DNA from 3 places in the Clostridium sp. TJA032 genome. Region 1 is predicted to be linked to each of the others. Evidence: riboswitches for the same ligand, from Rfam matches in the RefSeq annotation. Region 1 holds a riboswitch; each other region holds the start of a gene.
What was found. Region 1 has a riboswitch for thiamine pyrophosphate ahead of thiT (energy-coupled thiamine transporter ThiT). Riboswitches for the same ligand answer to the same signal wherever they lie in the genome.

Region 1 (3,288 bases):
TTAACTTTTTCTAATTCTTTTTCTTCTATCAATCTTATTTTCATTTTCCTTATACCTCTTACTAAAAACTAATTTAAAATAATGCCTAATTAAATAATTAACTAAAACTTACCCCATGTTCATATCTCCTTTAAATGTTAATAATAAAATAACTTTAATTATGTAAAGTTCTCTTTACATAAAACCCTCTTTAAATCCACTTAATTACTTATCGTGGAATAATTTTATTTTATTCAAAAGGAAAAGTCAAAGAATTTTTTGTTAACATTTTTCTATTAAAATTTTATTAACATTTATCTTTTAATTATTTTTTTGATATACTCTATTTATAGAGAGGAAGTGGAATTTATGTTAAAAAAAATTAATTTTCATACTCATACTAAAAGATGTAAACATGCCCTTGGAGAAGATGAGGATTATATTAAAGAAGCCCTTAAAGAAAATTTAAATACCTTAGGTTTTAGCGATCACGCTCCTTATGCTGACAATAGATTTTCTCTTAGAATGAACTTCAATGAACTTTGTGAATATAAAGATTCTTTAGAGAAATTAAAAGATAAATATAAAAATTATATAAATATAAAAATAGGTTTAGAAATAGAATATTTGCAAACAGATGATTTTTATTATAACTACTTAAAAAATGAATTAAAATTTGATTATTTAGCTCTAGGGCAGCATTTATTTTTAAATGAGGAAGGAAATCTTAAAAATACTTACAATTTAGATAGCACAGAGGATTATATAGATTATGCAAAAAGTATATCCCTTGGAATAAAAAGTGGTTACTTTAGTTTTATAGCCCACCCTGATTTAATCTTTATAAATAATTTCCCTTGGGATGAAAATTGTGATTTAGCCTGTGATATTATAATTTCCTATGCAAAAAGATATAATTCTATCTTAGAATTTAATGCTAATGGTTTTAGAAGAGGAAAGAAAAAATTTATAGATGGAGAACGTTTTGCATATCCTTATGAAAAGTTTTGGGAAAAAGTTTCTTTGTCTAATGTAAAAGTAATAATTAATTCAGACTGTCATAATCCTAAAGAAGTCTTTGACTCTTATGTTTATTATGCTTATGAAAAAGCTAACTCACTTAATTTAAATCTAGTTTATGACATATAAATTTTCTTTTAAACTTTCTATTTTTATTTAAAAAATACAAATTTAGATAATATTTTTTCATTTAATAGTAAATATTACTTGACCAAAGGTAAATTTATATATAAAATATATTTAGAATTATTTCATGTGCTAGGGGTGCCTATTGGCTGAGAGATGATATTTTTATCATTAACCCTCAACACCTGATCTGGTTAATTCCAGCGTAGGGAAGCGTTTAGGGCTGTATTTAAACCAGATCTTTAAAAAGATCTGGTTTTTTTATTTAAAATATTTAAACTCTCCCTTAGCACAATTAAAGTTTAAGAAGGGGGGACTGAAAAACTATGATGTCATTTTCTCAAATAATAAATGATTTTATTCAAAGTTTTTCATCAATTAATTTAGGAGGAAATTTTAAGGAGATTGTAACTAATCCAATGACAATTCTCGCTTTAATAGGGGTCCTAATTATATTATTTTTACTTATAAAAGCTAAAAACATAAAATTTGATGCAAAAATGCTTACAACTATAGGAATTGCTTTAGCTCTTACTGCTGTTTTAAATATGCTAAAGATATATAAATTTCCACAAGGTGGAGGAATAACTTTAGGTAGCATGATTCCTATTATACTAGTTGCTTACGCTTATGGCCCATTAGTTGGAATGCTTACAGGATTTTTATTTGGGATAATATCCTTATTTATAGACCCATATATTATACATCCTGTTCAAGTTCTTTTTGATTATCCAATTCCATATATGGCTTTAGGAGTAGCAGGTTTCTTTAAAAATCATAGAATGTTTGGAGCTATAGTTGCGATATTTTTAAAATTCTTAGCTCACTTTATTTCAGGAGTAGTATTCTTTGGTTCTTTTGCACCCGAAGGAATGTCTCCAATTTTATATTCATTCTTAGTAAACGGTGCATTAATAGGCGCTGATGGATTAATATGTATAATTATTTTAAGCATATTACCTGTAAATAGGCTTATTAAGGCCATAAGACCAAAAAACATAGCAAATAACTATGCTTCTTAAAATACTAGGGTTAGATTATTTAATTAATCTAACCCTTTTTATTTCTTTAGTAAAGAATTATACTATAATTAAGAAATTTAAAGTTATATCAAATTTAAAGGAGGTACTTATGAGTATTAATCATGGTGCTAATTTATTTGATTTATCAGATAAATTAGGAGTAAATAAAAACGATATAAAAGATTTTAGTTCAAATATAAATCCCTTTGGTGCTTCTAAAAAAGCTAAAGAAGCTATTTTAAAAAATATAGATTTAGTTTCTATTTATCCAGACCCTAAATATAAAAGATTAAAAGAATCCATTTCTTCATACTGTAAATGCAAGGAAGAAAATATTATAGTTGGTAGTGGTGCTACTGAGCTTATATCATCTTTTATAAACATTATAAGTCCTAAAAAGGCACTTCTTTTATCTCCCTCTTATTCAGAATATGAAAGTGAATTAGAAAAGATAAATTGTAAGGTATATAAATTTTTTGCAAGGGAAGAAGATAACTTTAAAATAGATTATATAAATCTTATAAATCATATAAACTCTTCAAACTTTGACTTAGTCATAATTTGTAATCCTAATAATCCTACAGGCTTTGCCTTTTCAAAAGATGAAATAAAAAATTTAATAAAAAACACCTCAACATTTTTTATGGTTGATGAAACCTATGTAGAGTTTACAGAGCCTGAAATTTATTCCTCTACTCCTTTAATAGATGAATTTAATAACCTTTTTGTAATTAGAGGAACTTCTAAATTTTTTTCAACTCCAGGAATAAGGTTAGGCTATGGACTTATTTCTAATGAAAAAATAAAAAAATCCATTTTAGAAAAATTAGACCTTTGGAACATAAATATTTTTGCCACAACTATGGGAGAAATTATGTTTAAAGATTTTGATTACATATTATCAAATAACCATAAGTTAAAAGAAGAAATGGAATATCTTTTTAAAGAATTAAATTCAATAAAAGACTTAAAAGTTTATAAAAGTTATAGTAACTTTATCCTTTGCAAAATTAAATCAAAAAAAATAAATGCTAAAAATCTTTATGATGAACTTTTAAAAAAAGATTTAATAATTAGAAACTGTACTTCCTTTGAAGGTTTAAATGAATACTTTTTTAGAGTGTGTTTATTAAAACATGAA
Region 2 (3,288 bases), 210 kb from region 1:
CCAACCTTAGGTTCTGGAATACTTTCTATTTTCGGTGATAAAAACTGGGGGTTTTTATTTTTAGTAAATGTTCCAATTAGTATAATTATACTTTTTATGGCAAGAAAATTAGAAGAAAATACTTCTTCTAAGGGAGTTAAAAAATTAGATGTTTTAGGTTCTTTAGTACTAACAGTATTAATACTATCCTTAATGTATGGAGCTACTAATTTAAAATTTTATGATTTTATTAATTCAATAAAATCCTTAGAGGTTTGGCCATATCTTTTAATATTTATAATATCAATTCCAATATTAGTTTTTGTAGAAAGAAAAGCAGAGGACCCTGTAATAAACTTATCTTATTTTACAAATAAAGAAATAGCCATAACTTTAATTTTAAGTTTTGTTGTAGGTTGTGGATTAATGGCTACAGTATTTATTCCTCAATTTAGTGAAAATATACTAAAAACTCCAATGGGAAGTGGAGGATATATAGTTACTATTTTTGCAATATTTGTTGGAATAGCAGCTCCTTTAGGAGGAAAATTTATTGATAAAATAGGTGTTAAAAAAGTGCTTTTAATAGGGATGGCCTTAGTTATTATAGGAAACCTCTATCAAGGATATATAACAACTAAACATCCAGGAATTTTTAATTTAATTGTAGGTTTAGGTATTATGGGCTTTGGTTTAGGATTTTCTATGGGAACTCCAATAAATTACTTAATGCTTAGCTTAGTTCCAGATAATGAAGCTACAGTTGGACAATCAGCAGTATCTTTAGTTAAATCTATAGGAATTGCAGTATCTCCAAATATTCTTATTAATTTTATCTCTGATGCAGGAAGAAAGGTTCCAGAAGCATTACAAAAGGTTATGCCACCTTTAGAGGGTGGAATGTCTAATGTTATGAACTCTTTAGGAGGAGGTTCAAATTTTTCAAACTCCATAGGAAATGCTAGTGTAACTAATATTTTTAGCATTATAAAAGAAATGGTAAATGGACAATTTATAGTGTTAAGAGATAAATTTTTAAATAATCCTAATGTTAATATAGAGGCTATAGAAAAATCCTATATGAAAAGTTTAGAGGGAGCTAAAAATGCTATAGAAACTGCCTTTCAAAGTACAATGAATACAGGTTATACTAAGTTGTTTTTAACTTGTTCTATTATAGCTTTAATAGGATTTATATTAACATTATTATTAAATAATGATTTAATAACTATGAAAAACAGAAAAATGGAAAAAAAGGAAAAAATTAATTGATAAAATTTAATTTTTAAGGTATGATAAATAAAAACAAATAATTTTAAGATATTGCTAGGGGTGCCTTTAAGGCTGAGAGGAATTTAAATTCTAACTCTAAGAACCTGATTTGGTTAGTACCAACGTAGGGAAGTATATTTTAATCTTATATTTTTCATACTAAAAATATTTTATGATTAATTAGAAAATATATTTTAAAAGGTTTAGCAATAAAAGCTAAACCTTTTTTGTTGGTGTAAATAATCTTAAAAATAAGAAAAGAGGTGAGAATATGATTGTTAATGGTAAGTATTTAGAAAAGAATAATATAAATACAGTACTTGATTTATTGAACTTACTAGAAATAAGTAGTAAAAGAGTTGTTGTTGAAATTAATAAAGATATAGTTCCTTCAAATAAGTACAATGAATTTATACTTAATGAGGAAGATAAAATTGAGATTATTGCCTTTGTTGGTGGAGGATAGTATTAAGAGAGGAATATATGAATATAAAGGTTAATGAAAAATGGAGAGTATTAGAGGAAAAAATAACAGTGTATTCTTTAAAAGAAAAAGAGTTTTCAGATTCTAATATTATTATATTAAATGGCTTTCCTGTTGAAGAGGACAAGTTTCTTGAAGAAGGAGATAGAATTGTTTTTATTAAAAAGGGAGTAATGCCTAAAAGAGAAGAGTTAGAGGAGCTTATGATATGTAGACATACTCCAGGAGTTTATGAAAAACTTAAAAATCTTAAGGTATTAATAGCAGGTTGTGGAGGACTAGGTTCTAATATTGCAATTTCTTTAAGTAGAATAGGCGTTGGAAAAATAATTTTAATAGATTTTGACTTAGTGGAACCTTCTAATTTAAATAGACAACAATATTATATAGAGGATATTGGAGAATATAAGGTAAAGGCTTTAAAGAAAAATTTAAAGAGAATAAATCCTTTTATAGAGGTTTGTGATTTAAATTTAAAGCTAGAAAAGAATAATATGAAATTATTAAATAAGGGGGACATCATATTAGAGGCCTTTGATAGAGCAGAGAGTAAAGCTTTATTGGCTAATTATTTCTTAGAGAATATAACTGATAAGTTTTTGATTTCTTCTTCTGGTATGGCTGGTTTTTTTGATTCTAACTTAATAAAAACAAAAAAGATAACAGAAAGATTTTATATTTGTGGTGATTTTATAAATGAGGCTAAGGAAGGGTGTGGATTAATGGCACCTAGAGTAGCTATATGTGCAAATCATATGGCAAATCTAGTTATAGATATAGCTTTTAATAAAATTTAAAAATATACTTAATCAATAAATTATATAATATTTAATTTAGTATAAAAGGAGTAGAGTATTTTGGATAAATTAATAATTGGTGGAGTAGAGATAAAAAATAGGCTTTTTGTTGGAAGTGGTAAGTATCCTTCAAATAAGATGATAAAGGATATTTTAAAGGGAAGTGGTGCTAATGTTATAACTTTAGCTTTAAGAAGAATAGATTTAGATAATAAGGAGGAAGATATTCTTCAAAATATACCTAAGGATATAATTTTGCTTCCTAATACATCAGGTGCTAAAAATGCTGAAGAAGCAATTAGAATAGCTAAAATAGCTAGAGCTATGGGCTGTGGAAATTGGATAAAAATAGAGATTATATCAGATTCTAAGTATTTACTTCCTGACAATGAAGAAACAATAAAGGCTACAAAGATATTATCAGAGGAGGGGTTTATAGTTCTTCCTTATATGTGCCCAGATCTTTATGTAGGAAGAAAATTAATAGAAGCTGGAGCAAAAGCTATAATGCCACTTGGAGCACCTATAGGAAGTAATAGAGGCTTGAAAACAAAGGAACTAATTCAAATAATGATAGATGAATTAGATATTCCAATTATAGTTGATGCAGGTATAGGAAAACCATCACAGGCTATGGAAGCTATGGAGATGGGAGCTGCAGCTTGTTTAGTTAATACAGCTATAGCATCTTCTTGCAATCCTGTAAGCATGGCTAAGGCTTTTTCTATGGCAGTAAAGGGAGGAAGATTAGCTTAT
Region 3 (3,288 bases), 630 kb from region 1:
TTAATCTTCTCTTAAAATATTTATATCTTTACCCTCTAAAATTTTATTCATATTTCTCATAGAACACATTTTTCCACACATTGTACAACTATCTTCATGCTCAGGAATAGATTCTTTTCTATATCTTAAAGGCTTTTCCTTATCTATAGCTAGAGAAAACATTTCGTTCCAATCTAAATTTTTTCTAGCGTAACTCATTTTATTATCTATATACCTTGAATTTTTTATTCCCTTTGAAATATCAGCAGCATGTGCAGCTATTTTAGTTGCAACTATACCTTCTTTAACATCTTCTAAACTAGGAAGTCTTAAATGTTCTGCTGGTGTTACATAACAAAGAAAATCTGCTCCATGAGAAGCTGCAACAGCACCTCCTATAGCACTTGTTATATGGTCATACCCTGGTGCTATATCGGTTACTATTGGTCCTAAAACATAAAATGGAGCACCATGACATAACTTTTTTTCTAATAATACATTAGCTTCAATCTCACTAAGTGCCATATGTCCTGGTCCTTCTATAATTACTTGAACATTTCTATCCCATGCTCTTTTTGTTAATTCACCAAGAGTAATTAATTCCTTTATTTGAATAGCATCTGTTGCATCAAATATTGCCCCTGGTCTACAAGCGTCTCCTAAGCTTAAAGTTAAATCATATCTTTCACATATATCTAATAATCTATCAAAATATTCATAAAAAGGATTTTCTTTTTTATTTAATTCCATCCATGCAAAAAGAAGTGAACCCCCTCTTGATACTATATTTGTAATTCTTTTATTTCTTTTAAAGGTTTCAATAGTCTCTCTATTTAACCCTGCATGTATAGTAACAAAATCAACTCCATCTTTTGCATGTTTTTCTACAACCTCAAAAAACTCATCAACAGTTACATCTTTAAGCTCTTTATCGTAAAATCCAATAACATCATAAATTGGTACTGTACCTATCATAGCTTTAGAAATTTCCACAAGCTTTTTTCTAAAGGCATAAGTTTTTCCATAATTACTTAAATCCATTATAGATTCTGCCTTCATCTCTATAGCTTTCTTAACTTTTTCTAGTTCTAAATCTATATCAGAACAATCCTTTGAAACGCCTAAATTAACATTTATTTTAGTTCTTAGACCTTGTCCAACTCCCTCTGCACTTAAACTTTTGTGATTTTTATTAGCAGGTATTACAATTCTACCTTTAGACATTAAACTTATTAATTCTTCAAGGCTAATACCTTCTTTTTCTGAAACTATTTTCATTTCTTTTGTAACTATGCCTTTTTTAGCAGCATCCATTTGAGTTGTATAATTCATATTAGTTCTCCTTATATTAATTTTTTAACTGCGCAGTTAAATTAAATTAGGATCCTAAAAAAATAAAAGCTTGCCTTAGGGCAAGCTTAATAAACAAGATAAAACTATATTTATTAAAAAATAAATAAAAATTTCACTTACTGCTTCCCTACGGTAGTACTAACTACATCAGGTTTTAAGGGTTAGAATCTATCCTCTCAGCATAAAAATGCACCCCTAGCAATTAATATTAAGTTTTATTTTTTCTAAATTATACTATTATTTCTATATTTTTTCAATATACTACATAAAAATATATTTTTATATTAAAAATTATTTCTATTTATATTGTAAATACAAATTCCTGAGATTGCTCCCATAATAAAAATAACTGCTAAATCCCAAAGCTTAAAAACATATAGTCCAAAATAACGAACAATTAAAATTAAAGCTAAAGCAACTACTATATGAATTACAACTTCTAATTTTGGTTTCTTTTTAAGTCCACCAACTATTTTATCAGTTATCCCTTTCTTCTTATCTAATAAACCATATAATAAAGCAAAAATTACTGTCGATATAACAAAAACTAATGCTTCTAATATATTTTGTAATAAAAGCACTTTATCCATAAGCCTCTTCCCTTCAAATATTCTTTAATAAAAATATTATAACATTCTAAATAATATGTGGTAAGTTTGTAAAGAAATTAAAATTTATGTATACCTTATAAAATTACCCTTTGTTTTTCATATTAAGATTTTCCTTAAAAGAAATAATAAACATCCCTAAAAACAAACCATTTAAAATCGAAACTACTACTCCACCTATTCCATAAGAAATATTAAATTCTCTAAAAATAAAGTAACTAAAAAATACTACTAAAAACATTATAATAGAAATACTAAAATAATATTTTATCTTTTTTTTAAAAGATATTCTTTTTATAAAGACTATCTTTCTGCTATCTTTAAGGGTATACAAAAAAAATACTATTATAAATATTCCAATTAAAGTACTTCCATGTTGAAAAAACTTATATCTATATATTTCATATTCTCCTAAAAATAAAATCTTCTCCCTAAGGTAAGGAATCTTCTCAACAAAGAATCCACTATTATGGGTAAAAGCATCCCAAATCACATGAGTTGCCATTCCTAATATAGCAGAATAGATAAAAACTATTACTTCTTTTAAAGAATTTAATGAAAATTTCTTTTCTCTTAAATAAAAGTACCATTTATCAAAGGGGTTAGGTAAATTACTTATAAGTTGTGATTTAATTATATTATGAAAAACATAGGCTAATAAAAAACATAAAGGTAAATTAAGTAGAAAAAATCCTAATAATTTATGTCCTAAATTTCCATAAGGCCTAAAATTTATAAAATATAAAAAGTCTGGAGCCATACTTCCTAAAATTAAGGCAGTAATATTTAATTTTTTATTTTTCAAAAAAACTACAGCTGCTGGATGTGCTAAAGTAAAAGGCATATTCTCCTCCTTAATAAAATTAAATTTTATTAAATAAATAGCAAAAAATAAAATAAACCCTACATTTTTTTACTAAATAAAGCTAAATATTTTAATTTTCATTATATTGTTTTTATTGAAATTTCTCCTGAGTTTAAATAATCTATTTCTCCATTTTCATATTTAACAACTAAGGCACCATTTTCAGTAATATCAGTTGCTACTGCTTTATTTAACTTATTATTTTTATAAAAGGTAACTTCCTTTCCTAATACTAATGATAATACCTTATACTCTTTCATTATGTCCTTATCTTCTAAATTATTGCATAAAGCAAAAAGTTCATTTAAAATTTCTGCAATCATTCTATTTCTAGTAACTGTAGGCTTTTCTCCTTGAAATAATGAACAGGCTGAATGTTTTATTTCATCAGGGAAACTATCTTCCTCAGTTTTAAAGTTTATACCTATGCCAATTACAACATTCTCAACTCTTCCACTTTCAAAATTACCTGTTGCTTCAGTT

Region 2: another riboswitch for thiamine pyrophosphate. It lies ahead of thiS (sulfur carrier protein ThiS); the one in region 1 lies ahead of thiT (energy-coupled thiamine transporter ThiT).
Region 3: another riboswitch for thiamine pyrophosphate. It lies ahead of thiC (phosphomethylpyrimidine synthase ThiC); the one in region 1 lies ahead of thiT (energy-coupled thiamine transporter ThiT).

What each region holds. Positions count from the first base shown of each region.
Region 1 is NZ_JBZEFB010000001.1:700,446-703,733, forward strand. It holds gene AC4FRL_RS03150 (GNAT family N-acetyltransferase) at 1-44, opposite strand, end outside; gene AC4FRL_RS03155 (histidinol-phosphatase) at 349-1,128, shown strand; TPP riboswitch at 1,250-1,354, shown strand; gene thiT (energy-coupled thiamine transporter ThiT) at 1,452-2,147, shown strand; gene AC4FRL_RS03165 (pyridoxal phosphate-dependent aminotransferase) at 2,257-3,288, shown strand, end outside.
Region 2 is NZ_JBZEFB010000001.1:910,749-914,036, reverse strand. It holds gene AC4FRL_RS04140 (MFS transporter) at 1-1,251, shown strand, start outside; TPP riboswitch at 1,298-1,399, shown strand; gene thiS (sulfur carrier protein ThiS) at 1,523-1,717, shown strand; gene thiF (sulfur carrier protein ThiS adenylyltransferase ThiF) at 1,735-2,532, shown strand; gene AC4FRL_RS04125 (thiazole synthase) at 2,593-3,288, shown strand, end outside.
Region 3 is NZ_JBZEFB010000001.1:72,460-75,747, reverse strand. It holds gene thiC (phosphomethylpyrimidine synthase ThiC) at 1-1,311, opposite strand; TPP riboswitch at 1,440-1,539, opposite strand; gene AC4FRL_RS00340 (hypothetical protein) at 1,617-1,922, opposite strand; gene AC4FRL_RS00335 (DUF4184 family protein) at 2,026-2,784, opposite strand; gene AC4FRL_RS00330 (biotin--[acetyl-CoA-carboxylase] ligase) at 2,886-3,288, opposite strand, start outside.